2 linked regions of the Hydrogenophaga sp. SL48 genome follow. The protein of the gene in region 1 interacts with the protein of each later gene in a pairwise test. Links are inferred from orthologs where the notes say so. Each region holds a gene or a part of one and is shown in the gene's direction. Other genes may lie near its edges.

Region 1 (8,488 bases):
CAAACACTTCTGGGCCCAGTACGGCAACCTCATCACCTGGTTGCTGATCGCGGTGCTCGGCGGATTCGCCGCCTGGAACGGATGGAACTACTGGCAGCGCACCCAGGCCACCAAGGCCGCTGCCCTGTTCGACGAAATCGAGCGGGCATCCGGTGCCAAGGATGCCGAAAAGATCGAGCGCGCGCTGGCGGACATGAAGGACCGCTTCGGAGGCACCAGCTATGCCGCTCAAGGCGCCTTGCTGGCGGCCAGGAGCCTGTTTGAGGCGGGCAAGCCCGATGGCGCCAAAGCGGCGTTGGCCTGGGTGGCAGAGAAGTCCAGCGATGAGTCCCTCCAAGCCGTGGCGCGTCTGCGACTTGCGGGTGTGCATCTGGAAGCCAAGGCATTTGACGAGGCGCTGAAGGTGCTGGAGGCCCCTATGCCGAAGGCTTACGAACCGCTGGCCGCCGATCGCCGTGGCGATGTGCTCATGGCTCAGGGCAAGGGCGACGATGCCAAGGCCCAGTACCAGAAGGCCTGGGACGGGCTGAGCAACCGCAATGAGTACCGGCAACTGGTGCAAGTGAAACTGGCGGCGCTGGGCGTGGACGTGTCCCCGGCGCCTGTCTCCACCGAGGCGGCGCGTTGAGCGCCATGAACAAAATGATCCAGTTTGGCCATGTGCGCGTGATGGGTGGTGTGGTGGCCATGGCGGCCGCGATGTTGCTGGCGGCGTGTTCGTCAGGTCCCGTCAAGATGAAGCCGGCCGAACTCGCCCCTGCGGCCAACCGCGCGAGCGCGCAACTGATCTGGTCAACCCAGATGGGCCCCTCGTCACCGTCGATGGCGCCGTTGGCGCACCAGGGGAGGGTGTACCTCACGGGTTCCAAGGGCACCGTCGCCGTGGTGGATGCAACGTCAGGGCGCGATGTCTGGCGCTTGAACCTGGGCACATCGCTGTCCACGGGCGCGGGATCTGATGGTCAGACGACGGCAGTGGTGACCCAGGGCAACCAGTTGATTGCCATGGCCGATGGCCGAGAAAGCTGGCGGGTGCAGCTTTCCGCCGCTTCGTTCACGGCGCCGCTCGTGGCGGGGCGCCGTGTGTTTGTGCTGGCGGCCGACCGCAGTGTCATGGCTTTTGACGCGCAGAATGGCGCGCGGTTGTGGACCCAGGCCCGTCCCGGGGAGCCGTTGGTGTTGCGTCAGTCGGGTGTGCTGTTGGCTGTGGGGGACACGCTGGTGGCGGGGTTGTCGGGTCGTCTCGTGGGGCTGAACCCCCTGAATGGCACGCTCCGCTGGGAAGTTCCGATCGCGAATTCGCGCGGCACCAATGAAGTGGAGCGCCTGGTGGATCTGGTGGGCTCCGTGAGCCGGGTCGGCAACACGGTGTGCGCCCGCTCTTTCAACTCGGCGGTGGGCTGTGTGGACACCGACACAGGCCGCTTGCTCTGGAGCAAGCCCGCACAAGGTGTGACGGGCGTGCATGGTGACGAGCAGTATGTTTTTGGCAGCGAAACCGACGGCCGCCTGATGGCCTGGCAACGTGTCAAAGGGGATCGTGGCTGGGAGGTTGATCGCCTGAAATTCCGCGAACTGACGGCCCCGCTGGCCTTGGGTCGCCTGCTGGTTGTGGGCGACGGCACCGGGCTGGTGCACCTCTTGTCGCGGGAAGACGGCAGTGAGTTGACCCGTCTCACCACCGATGGCTCGCCCATCTTGGCCTCACCTGTGCTGTCGGGCCCCGCGTTGGTGGTGCAGACGCTCAACGGCGGCGTCTTTGCGTGGCGCTCGCAGTGATATTTGCTGAAGAACACAGGCTTTCTGCGTTCCTGAACGAAAGTCTATTTCCGTGAAACCCGTTATCGCCCTGGTGGGGCGGCCCAATGTGGGCAAGTCCACCCTGTTCAATCGACTGACCAGCACCCGCGACGCGATCGTTGCGGATTTCGCAGGCCTCACCCGTGATCGCCACTACGGCAACGGGCATGTGGGCAAGCGCGAGTTCATTGTGATCGACACCGGTGGGTTCGAGCCCACCGCCGAGTCCGGCATCTACAAGGAAATGGCCAAGCAGACCCGTCAGGCTGTGGCCGAGTCGGACGTGGTGATCTTTGTGGTGGACGCCCGCGCTGGCATCAGTGCTCAAGACCACGACATCGCCAAATACCTGCGTCGGTTGGGCAAACCCACGGTGTTGGTGGCCAACAAGGCTGAGGGCATGACGCAAGGCCTGCAGCTGGTGGAGTTCTTTGAGCTCGGTCTGGGTGAGGTGTTGCCAGTGTCGAGTGCGCATGGACAGGGCGTGCGCTCCATGCTTGACGCAGCACTTGAAGCCATACCCGGCTTGGCCGATGAGGACGACGAAGCTGAAGAAGAGGACACCAGTGTCATCCGTCTGGCGGTGGCGGGGCGGCCCAATGCGGGCAAGTCCACCCTGATCAACGTGTGGCTGGGCGAGGAGCGGCTGGTGGCATTCGACATGCCAGGCACCACCCGCGATGCGATCTCGGTGCCGTTCGAAAAGGATGGCCAGAAGTTCGAGCTGATCGACACCGCCGGCTTGCGCCGCAAGGGCAAGGTGTTTGAGGCGATCGAGAAGTTCTCTGTGGTCAAGACGCTGCAGGCCATCGAGAGCGCTCACGTTGTCCTGCTGCTGCTGGATGCCACCCAGGGCGTGACGGATCAGGACGCACACATCGCGGGCTTCATTCTGGAGAGTGGGCGTGCCGTGGTGCTGGCGATCAACAAATGGGACGCTGTGGACGCCTACCAGCGCGAACAGATCGAACGCCAGATCGAAACCCGGCTGGCGTTCCTGAAGTTCGCCTCGCTGCACCTGATTTCGGCGAAGAAACGTCAGGGTCTGGGCCCGGTGTGGAAATCGATCATCCAGGCGAGAACGTCGGCCATGCGCAAGATGTCCACGCCGGTGCTGACGCGCCTGCTGATGGAGGCCGTGGCTTTCCAGGCGCCGACCCGGGGCGGCATGTTCCGTCCCAAGATGCGCTACGCTCATCAAGGAGGCATGAATCCACCTGTGATCGTGATTCACGGCAACTCGTTGCAGCACGTGCCTGATGCGTACAAGCGTTTCCTTGAAGGACGCTTCCGCAAAGCCTTTGATCTGGTGGGAACACCGCTGCGCATCGAGTTCAAAACCGCGGACAACCCCTTCAAGGATGCGGATTGAGCTTCGCCAATCCCTGCAGACTGGCAGGCGTGTGGTATGGTTCACGCCCTAACAACTTCTTTTGAACACGGAGCATATCGTGAGCAATAACAAAGGCCAGCTCTTGCAAGATCCTTTCCTGAACCAGCTTCGCCGGGAACATGTGCCCGTGTCGATCTACCTGGTCAACGGCATCAAATTGCAGGGTCAGATTGAATCGTTTGACCAGTATGTCGTGCTGCTGCGCAACACCGTCACGCAAATGGTTTACAAGCACGCCATCTCCACCATCGTGCCGGGCCGTCCGGTGCAGTTCACTGCCGTCGGTCCGGACGAAGCCGCAGCCTCTTGATCGGGGCGCCGCTCCTGATGGGCGGGTGCCGCATGGGCCATGCCCTTCATCCTATCGGGCGGATCTGAATTGAATCCCTCCGCATCCATTGCATCTTCCACCCCATCGGTGATCTTGGTGGGCGTGGATCTGGGTGGCCCACATTTCGACCGTGGTCTTGAAGAACTGGGTTTGCTTGCGCAAACGGCTGGTTTTAAAGTCGCCGATAGGGTGAGCTGCAAGCGCCGGGCGCCCGATCCAGCATTGTTTGTAGGTTCTGGAAAAGCGGAAGAAATCCGGATGCTGGCTCAGTCCACGGGCGCCAGCGAAGTTCTGTTCGATCAGGCGCTCAGTCCGGCCCAGCAGCGGAATCTTGAGCGGGAGCTTGGTTTGCCCGTCAACGACAGGACCTTGCTGATTCTTCAGATATTTGCCCAGCGTGCCCGCAGCCATGAAGGCAAATTGCAGGTGGAGCTGGCCCGGTTGCAGTATTTGTCGACCCGGCTCGTCCGCCGCTGGACCCACCTGGAGCGCCAGAGCGGCGGTATCGGCATGCGCGGCGGTCCGGGTGAGACGCAGATCGAGCTGGATCGACGCATGATCAATGACGCGGTCAAGCGAACCAAAGAGCGGCTGGAAAAGGTCAAGAAGCAGAGAGCCACCCAAAGGCGTCAGCGGGAGCGTCGTGAGGCGTTCACGATTTCGCTGGTGGGCTATACCAATGCCGGCAAGTCGTCGATATTCAATGCGTTGGTCAAAGCCCGTGCCTACGCGGCCGACCAGCTGTTTGCGACGCTGGACACCACGACACGCCAGTTGTACCTCGGTGAAGCGGGGCGTTCAGTTTCGTTGTCGGACACCGTGGGGTTCATTCGCGACCTGCCGCACGGACTGGTGGATGCTTTTGCGGCCACTCTGCAAGAAGCGGCGGACGCCGATCTGCTGCTGCATGTGGTGGATGCTTCCAACCCCGCCCATCTCGAGCAGATCGCGTCGGTGATGGGTGTCCTGAAGGACATTGGTGCCGACCAGGTTCCGCAGATCCTGGTGTTCAACAAGCTTGACGCCATGGATCCCGCCAGCCTGCCCTTGACGCTGAGCGACTCCATGGAACTCGGTGGGCAGAGCGTGCCTCGTATCTTCGTCAGCGCTTTGAACGGATCCGGTTTGCCGGACTTGCGATCGCTGTTGTCTTCGGTCGTTCTGGCTGAGAGGCCGGTCGATGCCCTTCCGGATGACGAGCGTGACTTGACCGGTGCGCAAGACATGCCCCCTGGAATGGGCACAATGTGATGGTTTTGATTCGAAAGAAGAGTTGGCAATCCATGGATGTGAATCTGGAATCCCCACCCGGTGGCGCGAGCAGCAACAAATCGTCAGGCTGGCTTCGGCGCCTGCTCGGCATGTTCAATCTGAATGATCCGCGTTGGGGCCGTGACGAGCCTGCGCGTGGTGAAAACGAGCCCAAGGCGGGTGCTGAACCCGGGCGTGACGATGAGCCCCGGCAACCAACGCGCGGCCAACGCCCGCCGCAAGGACCGAATCAAGGACCACCCGATCTGGACGAGCTCTGGCGCGACTTCAATCGCAAGCTCGGAGGTTTGCTGGGTGGCAAAGGCGGTGGATCGGGCCGGGGTGGCAATGGTGGCGGTACGCCCGGTTTCAACCCCAGCCCCAAGTCTGCGGGCATTGGAGCCGGATTGATTGCCGTTGTGGCATTGCTGATCTGGCTGGGCACCGGCTTTTTCATCGTGCAGGAAGGCCAGCAGGCCGTGATCACGCGATTCGGCAAGTTCAGCAGCACGGCAGGCGCCGGTTTTCGCTGGCGTTTGCCGTACCCGATCGAGCGCCACGAAACGATCTTCGTCACCCAGCTCCGCTCGGTCGATGTGGGGCGTGACGCCATCGTGCCCGCCACCGGCCTTCGCGAGTCGTCGATGCTGACGGCCGACGAGAACATCGTCGACATCAAGTTCGTGGTCCAGTTCCGCCTCAATGACGCGCGGGCCTACCTTTTCGAGAGCCGTGACCCGGATGCGGCCGTGCTCAAGGCCGCTGAGACCGCCGTTCGTGAAGTGGTCGGCAAGATGAAGATGGACGCTGCCCTGGTGGAAGAGCGTGATCAGATTGCGCCACGTGTGCGGGCACTGATGCAGACCATTCTGGACCGTTACAAGGTCGGGGTCGTCGTCGAAGGCATCAACCTGACCCATGTGAGGCCGCCCGAACAGGTGCAGGCCGCATTCGATGACGTGTTGAAGGCCAGCCAGGAGCGCGACCGGGCCAAGAACGAGGCTCAGGCCTACGCCAATGACGTGGTGCCGCGGGCTCGTGGTGCCGCATCGCGCCTGAGCGCAGAGGCCGAGGGCTACCGCGCCCGCATCGTCGGGCAGGCCGATGGCGATGCCCAACGTTTCCGTTCTGTGCTGGTTGAGTACCAGAAGGCGCCGCAGGTGACGCGGGATCGCATGTACACCGATTCGATGGCTCAGGTGTATTCGAACGTGACCAAGGTCATGGTCGATACCAAGGCCGGCTCCAACCTCCTGTATCTGCCTCTCGACAAGATCATGCAGATGACTGCACAAGGTGGCGCGGCCGCTGCGCCCGCAAGCTCCGCACCGACCAGCAGTGCGCCATCACCCGTGGCACCGACCACCAGCACGACCAACAACGCCCGCTCGCGCGAGCGTGAGAGCCGCTGAAGCGCGGCCCACGAAGAGACCCACACATGAACAAGCTTGGCTTCATTGCCACCTCCATCCTGGTGGCCCTGGCGTTTCTGAGCGCCACCTTTTTTGTCGTGGACCAACGCCAGTTCGGCGTGGTGTTCCAGCTCGGTGAAATCAAGAAGGTCGTGACCGAACCTGGTCTGGGCTGGAAGATTCCGCTGGTGCAAAACGTGTCGTACATCGACAAGCGCCTGCTCACGCTGGAAAGCAGTGACACCGAACCCACCTTGACGGCTGAGAAGCAGCGCGTCGTGATCGACTGGTATGTGCGCTGGCGCATCAGTGAGCCGCAGCAGTACATCCGCAACGTGGGTTTGAATGAGAGCGCTGGAGCGCTGCAGCTCAACCGCGTGGTTCGCAACTCCTTTCAGCAGGAGGTGAACAAGCGCACGCTCAATGAGTTGCTGTCCACCCGCCGCGAGCAGCTGATGGAAGATGTGAAGCGCGAGGTGTTGTTGGCTGTCAAGGGCGCTGAACAGCCCTGGGGCATGGACGTGGTCGATGTGCGCATCACGCGCGTGGACTACGCCGAGAGCATCACCGCGTCGGTTTACCAGCGCATGGAAACCGAGCGCAAGCGCGTGGCGAACGAGCTGCGATCCACGGGTTTCGCCGAGGGTGAAAAGATCCGTGCCGATGCCGATCGCCAGCGTGAAGTGATTCTGGCCGAGGCCTACAAACAGGCGCAGACCATCAAGGGCGAGGCCGATGCCAAGGCAGCTGGTCTCTATGGCGAGGCTTTTGGGCGTGACCCAGCGTTTGCGCAGTTCTACCGCAGCCTGGAGGCCTACAAGGCCAGCTTTGCGGGCAAGTCCGACGTGATGGTCATCGACCCGTCGTCTGATTTCTTCAAGGCCATGCGCAGCAGCAACGTTGCTCGCTGAGTGGACACGTCGCTTGCCGATGTGTTCTGGCCAGCGCTCGCGCTGGTCCTGGTGTTTGAAGGCTTGATGCCTTTCCTCGCGCCTGGCGCCTGGCGCCGCATGTTCAGCGAGATGCTGAAGCTGAACGATGGCCAGGTTCGTTTCTTCGGACTCGTCTGCCTGCTCGCCGGCGCGCTGCTCTGGTGGGTGGCCTGAGTGCTGTCCGCCGGGGCGGTCCTGCCGTCCCGGTAAAATCACGTTTTTAACAGCCCCCCACAATGCCCATGTCTGCCTGGGTCCTCCCGGATCACATTGCCGATGTCTTGCCTTCCGAGGCCCGCCACATCGAAGAACTTCGCCGGGGCTTGCTGGACACAGCCCGAGGCTACGGCTACGAGCTGGTCATGCCGCCGCTGGTCGAACACCTGGAATCGCTCCTCACCGGCACCGGCGAAGCGCTGGATCTCATGACCTTCAAGCTGGTGGATCAGCTCTCGGGTCGCACGCTGGGCCTGCGCGCCGACAGCACGCCACAAGTCGCTCGTATCGATGCCCATCTGCTCAACCGCCAGGGTGTGGCCCGTCTGAGCTACTGCGGCCCGGTGGTGCACACACGCATCGACCGCCCGCTCGCCAGCCGAGAACCACTGCAGTTCGGCGCCGAGATCTATGGTCATGCCGGACTGGAGGCCGACCTGGAGGTGGTGGAGCTGGCGCGAGCCTGCTTGCGCCACGCCGGGGTGCACACCCTCTTGCTGGACCTGGCCGATGTGCGCGTGATTGACGCCGTGCTGGCCTCCGTGCAACTGGATGCAGAGCACACACGCCAGATCCATGCGGCGCTGGCGGGCAAGGACGCGGCTGCGTTGCAGGGCTTGTCTCAGCATTTGCCCGAGCGCGTGCGCAGCGATCTGTGTGCGTTGCCCGGGCTGTTTGGTGGAATCGAGGTGCTGGCGGAGGCCCGCACCCGGCTGGCCCCCTCGGTGGCCCTGCACACTGCGCTGGACGATCTGGTCTGGCTGGCCAGCCAGGCGCAAGGGCAGGGCATGAACGTGTCGATTGACTTGGCGGACCTGCGGGGATATGCCTATTACACCGGCATGCGTTTCGCGGTGTTTGCCCAAGACACGCAAGGTGCGGCAACCGAATTGGCCCGTGGTGGGCGCTACGACGAAGTGGGCGCGGTGTTTGGGCGAAAGCGCCCCGCCGTGGGGTTCAGCCTCGACATCAAGGAGTTGGTGTCGGCCGTGGCCCCACGTCCCTTGGTCGCGGCCATCCGTGCGCCCTGGGGCATGGCGCCTGGACTGCGTCGGTCGGTGGCCGCCTTGCGAGCCGAAGGCCACACCGTGGTTTGCGTGCTGCCCGGCCATGAACACGAAGTCAACGAATTCCACTGCGACCGCGAACTGGT
Region 2 (8,554 bases), 570 kb from region 1 along the record:
GGGCTGACCGGTTGCCTGGCGATCGGCGAGCGCGTGGCGTCGCTGCTCTGAAGGGCTGTGATGCCGGTGGCGTTCAGGCCGCTTCGGCGCGGGCGTTCTTGATCGCCTGCGCCGACGCCCACACCAGCGACGGCCCCTTGTAGATGAGGCCGGTGTAGATCTGGACCAGGTTGGCGCCCGACTGGATCTTGCTCAATGCATTCTGGGCGCTCATCACGCCACCCACGCCGATGATGGGGAAGTCCTTGCCCAGGCAGGCGCGCAGCTGGCGGATCACCCGGTTGCTGGCTTCCAGCACCGGTGACCCCGAGAGACCACCGGCTTCTTCCGCGTGGGGCAGCCCCTTGACGGCGTCGCGGCTCAGCGTGGTGTTGGTGGCGATCACGCCCCACGAGTTGTTGACCCCACCGCGGCTGTCGGCGCCGTAACGCATCAGGGTGCCTGCAATGACCTCCACCTGGGTCTCGTCGAGGTCGGGGGCGATCTTGAGGAAGACGGGGATGCGCCGCCCCGTCTGCTGGGCCAGCTGCTCGCGCCGCTCCGAGACCGCGCCGAGCAGGGCGTCCAGCGCCTCGTCGCTTTGCAGGCTGCGCAGGTTCTTGGTGTTGGGGCTGGAGATGTTGACCGTCACGTAGTCGGCGTGCGGGTACACGCCGCTCAGGCAGGTGAGGTAGTCCTCGGTCGCCCGTTCGATCGGCGTGGCGGCGTTCTTGCCGATGTTCAGTCCGAGCAGCATCGGGCTCACACCGCCCTGATCGCGGAACCGGGCCCGCTGCACATTGGCAATGAACGCGGCGAGGCCCTCGTTGTTGAAACCCAGGCGGTTGATCAGGGCGTTGGCCTTGGGCAAGCGAAACATGCGCGGCTTGGGATTGCCCGGCTGCGCCAGCGGGGTGACCGTGCCGACCTCGACGAAACCGAAGCCCATGGCGGCCAGGCCGTCGATGCAGCGGGCGTTCTTGTCGAGACCGGCCGCCAGGCCGACGCGGTTGGGGAACTGCAGGCCGGCGAGCGTGAACGGATCGTTCACGCGGGGCTCGCTGTACAGGCAGGTCAGTGGGGAATGCTGCAGTGTTGCCAGGCTGCCCAGCGTGAGCTCGTGGGCAGCTTCGGGATCGAGGCCGAACAGGAAGGGGCGGGCGACGGCGTAGGGCAGAAGTGACATTGGATAATCGTGGGATTCTTTGTTACCGCTGATTGTCTCAAATGACCCAAGACGAACTCAAAGCCCTGGTCGGGCAGGCCGCCCTCCAGTACGTGATCCCCGGCGAGGTGGTGGGGGTGGGCACTGGCTCCACCGTCAACAAGTTCATCGACGCGCTGGCGTCGCTGAAAGACCAGATTCCGGGTGCCGTGTCCAGCTCAGAGGCCTCAACAGCCCGCATGCGCGCCCTGGGCATCCCGGTACTGAACGCCAGCGAGGTCACGGAGCTTTCGGTGTACATCGATGGCGCCGACGAGATCGACGCGCGGGGCTTCATGGTCAAGGGCGGTGGTGCGGCACTGACCCGTGAAAAGATCGTCGCAGCCATGTCCAGGCGCTTCGTCTGCATTGCCGACGAGTCCAAGATGGTGCCGGTGCTGGGTGCCTTTCCGCTGCCGGTGGAGGTGATTCCGATGGCCGCGGCCCGTCTGATGCGGCAATTTCAGCAAATGGGCGGCAAGGCGCACGTGCGGTTGAAAGACGGCCAACCGCTGGTGACCGACAACGGCCAGCACATCCTGGATGTCACGGGCCTGCAGATCACCGACCCGCTGGGGTTTGAAAGCCAGGTCAACCAGTGGCCCGGCGTGGTCACGGTGGGCGTGTTTGCCCACCAGAAGGCCGATGTCTGTCTGCTCGGCACGCCCGGTGGCGTCAAGACCCTGAGCTTCTGACACCTGCCCCAGGGTTCAGAAGCGGATGCCGCCCGAGCCTTCCACGGTAGGCGCTGCGGGCGTGTCCGCCGGTGGTGCCGCCGAGCGCCTTCTCTCTGCCGCCGTCTCGCTGGGTGCTGCTGCAGGCAGGGGCTTGGCCTCCACCAGGGCCGTGGCCGCGGGGCGCCGGTAGCTGGCGGGCAGCACCGACTGCTTGGGATACCCGGCCGCGTCCAGGTACTGGTTCCACTCCGATTCGGAATAGCCCTTGATCTGTTGACTGCCGATCGTGAGCAGGGGCAGGCTGTTGGTGTTGCTCAATCGCTTGAATGCAGCGCCGTCGTCCGCGGAGTTCACAGTTTTTTCCGTGTAGGGGATGCCGCGCGCGTTCAGCATGTTCCGACCGTTGTTGCAGGGGGTGCAGTCGCTGCCGGTGTACAGGGTGACCGGGTACCGGCCGGCCGCCTGGCGCAGTTCTGGCGGCAGGGGAGCGCTCCCGCTGGCGCCAGCCGACACGCCAGCCACCGGCCTGGCGTTGGCGCTGGGCGGTGGGGGCTGGTCGGAGTAGCTCACCCGACCGTCGGGTCCGACGATGCGGTAGACACCCTGGGCCATGGCCCAGGGTGCGGCCAGTGTTCCCAGTAACAAGGCCGCTGCCACGATGCCAGCGGGTTTTGGGGCCCGAATCGCGATGTGCTTCATGTCATCTCCTGTCAACCATTTCAAAGGGCGCTTCATGCCATGCCCTGGTGACGCAACAAGGCGTCGATGCCCGGCTCACGGCCGCGAAAAGCCTTGAACGACTCCATGGCGGGACGGCTGCCGCCCGCTTCCAGAATGGCCTCACGGTACCGGCGACCGGTGGCGACGTCCAGCGTGCTGTGACCGCCGGCTTTCGCGGCTTCCTCGAAGGCCGCGTAAGCGTCTGCCGACAGCACCTCGGCCCACTTGTAGCTGTAATAACCGGCGGAGTAGCCGCCCGCAAAGATGTGGCTGAAAGTGTGGGGCGTGCGGCTGTAGGCCGGTGGCTGCAGCACCGCGACTTCGTCGCGCACCTGCTGCTGCAGCGCGAGGATGGCCTCGCCGCTGTCGGCGGGCGGGGTCTGGCTGTGCAGCAGCATGTCGAACAAAGAGAACTCCACCTGGCGAAGCGTCTGCAGGCCGCTCTGGTAGTTCTTGGCGGCGAGCATCTTGTCGAACAGCACACGGGGCAGCGGCTCGCCGGTGTCCACATGGGCGGTCATGTGCTTGAGCACGTCCCATTCCCAGCAGAAGTTTTCCATGAACTGGCTGGGCAGTTCGACAGCGTCCCATTCCACACCACTGATGCCCGATACGTCACGCTCGTTCACCTGCGTCAGCAGGTGGTGCAGGCCGTGACCAAATTCGTGGAAGAGGGTGATCACGTCGTCGTGCGTGAGCAGCGGTGGCTTGCCGTTCACGCCTTCGGCGAAGTTGCAGACCAGGTGCGCCACCGGGGTTTGCAGTGCGCCGGTGTCCGGTCGCAGCCAGCGGGCGCGCACGTCGTCCATCCAGGCGCCGCCGCGCTTTCCGGTGCGCGCGGCCGGATCCAGGTAGAACTGGCCCACCAACTGCGTTCCCGCGGAGGTGTTGCGCTCGATGCGGTAGAACTCGACGCCAGGGTTCCACACCGGCGCCGTGTCGCGGCGGATCGCCACCTCGAACAGGGTTTCAACGATCTGGAACAGGCCAGCCAGCACCTTGGGCGCGGTGAAGTAGGGTTTGACTTCCTGCTCGCTGAAGGCGTAACGCGCTTCCTTGAGCTTTTCGCCGATGTAGGGCCAGTCCCAGGCTTGTGGATCGTTCAGCCCCAATTCGGTGCTGGCGAAAACGCGCAGATCGGCCAGGTCTTGCTCGGCGTAGGGGCGGGCTTTGTGGCCCAGATCGCGGAGGAAGCTGACCACCTGTTCGGGCGATTGGGCCATCTTGGGCACCAGCGACACATCCGCATAGTGACGATGGCCCAGGAGCAGAGCCTCTTCGTGACGCAGCGCCAACAGCTCGGCCATGATGGCCGCGTTGTCGAAGCGCTGGGCATCGTCGGGCGCCTGGTCGCTGGCGCGTGTGACATACGCCCGGTAGAGTTTTTCACGCAATCCGCTGCTGTGGGCAAACTGCATCACCGGCAGATAGCAGGGCATTTTGAGGGTCAGCTTGTGACCCGCCTGACCATCGGCCAGCGCCGCGGCCGAGGTGGCCTGCAGCACATCGGGAGGAACACCCGCCATCTCTTCGGCGGGGACCACGAGGCTGAAGGCATCGGTGGCGTCCAGCGCGTTTTCACTGAACTTCTGCCCCAGTTCGGCCTGGCGCTCCTGCAGCCAGGCAAAGCGCTCCCGGGCCTCGCCCTGGAGCTCAGCGCCACCGAGCACGAAGCTGCGCATGGCGTTGCGGTGGGCCTGGGCCTGCTCGGCGTTCAGGCGGGTCAGGTCCATCGACCGGTATTTGTTGAACAGCCGCTCGTCCGAGCCCAGGCGGGTCCAGAACTCCGTGACACGCGGCAGCGCCTCGTTGTAGGCCGCACGCAACGCGGGCGTGTCGGCCACGCTGTTGAGGTGCCCGACCGATCCCCAGGCCCGCGAGAGTCGTTCCGTTGCAACGTCCAACACCCGAGAGATCGCCGTCCAGTCGCTGGGGAAGTCGTCGGCCGTGACGGTTTCAAGCGCGGCGTTGGCTTCCTTCAGCAGTGCATCGACCGCGGGTGCCACGTGATCGGGCGCAATGGCATCAAAAAGCGGCAGACCCGAGAAGTCCAGCAAAGGGTTGTCAACGGAAATGTTCATGCGGTCTCAGTAGGGGCTCAGGGGAACAACTTCAAGACTCGACGGCGGGGCTTTCACCCATGTCGCGTCAGCGAGCGCTTTTCTTGATGCTCTTTTTCAGAACCTTGGCGCGCTTGACCTGTCCGCCGGGGGTCAGGCGCTGGTTGCCCAGCACTCGCACCACCTTCACTTCAGGGCGCTGGCCGCCACGGCTGCTGAACTTCAGCACCTTCACGTCGCGCGGGCCGGGCATGCGGTCTTCGTCCACCGCTTTCTCCTTCTCGGGCACCGGGCGCCAGAGCACCAGCAGCTTGCCAATGTGCTGGATGGGCGCGGCGTCGAGTTCGTCGGCGAGTGTTTGCAGCATGGCCTCGCGAGCAGCGCGGTCGTCGCTGAAGACGCGGACCTTGATCAGGCCGTGGGCCTTGAGTGCACCGTCGATTTCCTTCTTGACCGAGGGGCTCAAGCCATCGCCGCCAACGAGGACGACGGGATCAAGGTGGTGGGCATCGGCGCGGTGGACTTTGCGCTGGGCGGGAGTGAGTGTGATCTGGGGCATGGGACAATTATCGTTTACACAGAAGCCGGGCGTCCCTCATGGGCATGAAAGTCAAAACGAAGAGCAAGAAGGTCAACAAGGCGTGGTTGAACGACCACGTCAACGACCCTTACGTCAAGCTCGCCAGTCGCGAGGGCTACCGCGCACGAGCCGCCTACAAGCTCAAGGAGATCGACGAAACCCTGGGTTTGATCCGTCCCGGTGATTGTGTGGTCGACCTGGGCTCGACGCCAGGCGCCTGGAGCCAGTACACCCGCCGCAGGCTGAGCCCGCAGGGCGCAGCGGTCGGAGCGCTGCACGGGCACATCCTGGCGCTGGACCTGCTCCCAATGGAGCCGGTGGAGGGTGTGCACTTCATCCAGGGCGACTTTCGCGAGCCGGCTGTGCTGGCCGAGCTGGAGCAGGCCCTGATCGACCGTGGCATCCAGGCGGTGGACGTCGTGGTGTCCGACATGGCCCCCAATCTGTCCGGCATCGGATCCGCCGACGCGGCCCGCATCATCGACTTGGTGGAGCTGGCGGTCGATTTTTCGGTCAAACACCTCAAGCCGAGCGGTTCGCTGGTGGTCAAGCTGTTCCATGGGGGGGCTTACGACCCGATGGTGGCGCTGTTTCGCCAGACCTTCAAGGTGGTCAAACCGTTCAAGCCCAAGGCTTCGCGCGACAAGTCTTCTGAAACCTTTCTGGTGGGCATGGGTCTTAAAAATTGAGGTCGCTCAACGATTGCCGGGGAAACACCGACCATTTCATTGACATTGCCACGTCAAAGATCAATTCAAGGTCATCTTGAAAGACCTAAAATGGTCTCAACATGCCTTATTCCGACAATGTTCTAGCCAGGAGCCGCACTTGAACAACCAGTGGTTCTCGAAAATCGCCGTGTGGATGGTCATCGCCATGGTGCTTTTCACTGTTTTCAAGCAGTTTGATGGTCGCACCTCTGCGGGTGCCGGCACTGTGGGGTATTCCGAATTCCTCGACTTGGTCAAATCTGGCGGGCTCAAATCCGCCACCATCCAAGAAGGGCAAGGCGGTACCGAAATCGTGGCCGTCACCCAAGACGACCGCCGGGTGCGCACCACCGCCACCTACCTCGACCGCGGGTTGGTGGGTGACTTGATCAACAACAACGTGAAGTTCGATGTGCGCCCCCGTGAAGAGGGCTCGCTGCTGATGACTCTGCTCGTGAGTTGGGGCCCGATGCTGCTGTTGATCGGGGTGTGGATCTATTTCATGCGCCAGATGCAGGGCGGCGGCAAGGGCGGGGCGTTCAGCTTCGGCAAGAGCAAGGCCCGCATGCTCGACGAAAACAACAACACCGTGACTTTCGCCGACGTGGCCGGTTGCGACGAGGCCAAGGAAGAAGTGAAGGAGGTCGTGGACTTCCTGAAAGATCCAGCCAAGTTCCAGAAGCTGGGCGGGCGGATTCCGCGCGGCCTGCTGCTGGTTGGCCCTCCCGGCACAGGCAAGACCTTGCTGGCCAAGGGCATCGCGGGCGAAGCCAAGGTGCCGTTTTTCAGCATTTCGGGCTCTGACTTCGTGGAAATGTTCGTGGGTGTGGGTGCGGCCCGTGTGCGCGACATGTTCGAGAACGCCAAGAAGAACGCTCCCTGCATCATCTTCATTGATGAAATTGATGCGGTTGGTCGCCAGCGCGGTGCTGGCCTGGGCGGCGGCAACGACGAGCGCGAACAGACATTGAACCAGATGCTGGTCGAGATGGACGGTTTCGAGACCAACCTGGGGGTGATCGTGGTGGCCGCCACCAACCGCCCGGACATCCTGGACGCCGCCTTGCTGCGCCCGGGCCGTTTCGACCGCCAAGTCTATGTGACGCTGCCCGACATCCGCGGCCGCGAGCAGATCTTGAACGTGCACATGCGCAAGGTGCCCCTGGGCACCGACGTGAACCCGAGCGTGATCGCGCGGGGCACGCCCGGCATGAGTGGTGCCGATCTGGCCAACCTTTGCAATGAAGCAGCCTTGATGGCCGCGCGCCGCAACGCACGCGTGGTCGAAATGCAGGACTTCGAGAAGGCCAAGGACAAGATCTTCATGGGCCCCGAACGCAAGAGCATGGTGATGCCCGAGGAAGAGCGAAAGAACACCGCTTACCACGAAGCTGGTCATGCGCTCATTGGCAAACTGATGCCCAAATGCGATCCCGTGCACAAGGTCACCATCATCCCGCGCGGTCGCGCGCTGGGTGTGACCATGAGCCTGCCCGCTCAGGATCGCTACAGCTACGACAAAGACTACATGCTGAACCAGATCAGCATGCTCTTTGGTGGCCGTATTGCCGAAGAAGTGTTCATGAACCAGATGACCACCGGCGCTTCGAACGATTTCGAGCGCGCCACCTCCATCGCCCGTGACATGGTGATGCGCTACGGCATGACCGATGCGCTGGGCCCGATGGTGTACGCCGAGAATGAGGGTGAGGTGTTTCTGGGTCGTTCGGTGACCAAGACCACCAACATGAGCGAGCAGACCATGCAGAAGGTGGACGCCGAGGTACGGCGCATCATCGATCAGCAATACAAGCTGGCACGTGATCTGATCGAAGAGCACAGTGACAAGATGCACGCCATGGCCAAGGCCCTGCTTGAATGGGAGACCATCGACGCTGAGCAGATCGACGACATCATGGCCGGCAAGCCCCCGCGTCCGCCGAAGGACTGGACGCCACGCAATCCGTCTGTGGGGGGAGGAGGCAGTGGCGGTACACCAGCCGTGACGCCTGATCCAGCGCCGAACGCGGCCTGATTCAGGTCTTATTCACAGTATTCACGGGGCCTCACGGCCCCGTTTTCGTTGGAGCCTTGGACACCCATGCGCTGGATCACGACTCGTTTCGACATCGACTTGAATTCGCCCAAGGTTATGGGCATTGTCAACGTCACGCCTGACTCATTTTCTGATGGCGGACAACATGCTGTTGCCTCAGCCGCTTTGCTTCATTGTGAGCAGCTGATCAACGAGGGCGCACACATTTTGGACATCGGCGGCGAGTCGACCCGCCCCGGCAGCCCTGCCTTGTCGCTGGATGAGGAGCTGACCAGGGTGCTGCCAGTGGTGCGCGAAGCGGTCAAGCTGGGTGTGCCCGTGTCGGTCGATACCTACAAGCCGGAGGTGATGCGCGCCGTTCTGGACCTGGGCGTTGACATCGTCAACGACATCTGGGCTTTGAGGCAGGGTGACGCATTGGGCGTCGTGGCTTCTCACCCACGCTGCGGTGTGTGTCTCATGCACATGCATCGAGATCCTCAGACCATGCAGGTGGCGCCGATGGAAGGCGATGTGCTGTCACAGGTCGCCGAGTTTTTGATGGGATGTGCCCAGGCATTGGGCAATA

What was found.
Region 2: the proteins of hflK (region 1) and ftsH interact in binary tests that used the Escherichia coli proteins (3 or more experiments, as listed by UniProt). The link is inferred for Hydrogenophaga sp. SL48 from one-to-one orthologs.

What each region holds. Positions count from the first base shown.
Region 1 is NZ_CP063400.1:1,968,893-1,977,380, reverse strand. The notes cover bases 4,131-6,997. They hold hflK (FtsH protease activity modulator HflK), read left to right. Parts: upstream 4,131-4,807; coding sequence 4,808-6,187; downstream 6,188-6,997. Other genes in these bases: hflC (protease modulator HflC), read left to right, coding at 6,214-6,997; hflX (GTPase HflX), read left to right, coding at 4,131-4,775. Outside these bases: IM738_RS09410 (YfgM family protein), read left to right, coding at 1-628; outer membrane protein assembly factor BamB, read left to right, coding at 688-1,779; ribosome biogenesis GTPase Der, read left to right, coding at 1,832-3,172; RNA chaperone Hfq, read left to right, coding at 3,234-3,503; more of hflX, read left to right, coding at 3,612-4,130; more of hflC, read left to right, coding at 6,998-7,098; IM738_RS09375 (DUF2065 domain-containing protein), read left to right, coding at 7,099-7,293; IM738_RS09370 (ATP phosphoribosyltransferase regulatory subunit), read left to right, coding at 7,362-8,488.
Region 2 is NZ_CP063400.1:1,391,670-1,400,223, forward strand. What follows is about bases 5,574-8,506. They hold ftsH (ATP-dependent zinc metalloprotease FtsH), read left to right. Parts: upstream 5,574-6,048; coding sequence 6,049-7,965; downstream 7,966-8,506. Other genes in these bases: IM738_RS06695 (RlmE family RNA methyltransferase), read left to right, coding at 5,574-5,909; folP (dihydropteroate synthase), read left to right, coding at 8,032-8,506. In the rest of the region: IM738_RS06665 (NAD(P)/FAD-dependent oxidoreductase), read left to right, coding at 1-51; IM738_RS06670 (quinone-dependent dihydroorotate dehydrogenase), read right to left, coding at 74-1,165; ribose-5-phosphate isomerase RpiA, read left to right, coding at 1,207-1,878; IM738_RS06680 (glutaredoxin family protein), read right to left, coding at 1,894-2,559; IM738_RS06685 (M3 family metallopeptidase), read right to left, coding at 2,592-4,661; IM738_RS06690 (YhbY family RNA-binding protein), read right to left, coding at 4,729-5,199; more of IM738_RS06695, read left to right, coding at 5,244-5,573; more of folP, read left to right, coding at 8,507-8,554. UniProt on the Escherichia coli protein: Acts as a processive, ATP-dependent zinc metallopeptidase for both cytoplasmic and membrane proteins. Plays a role in the quality control of integral membrane proteins.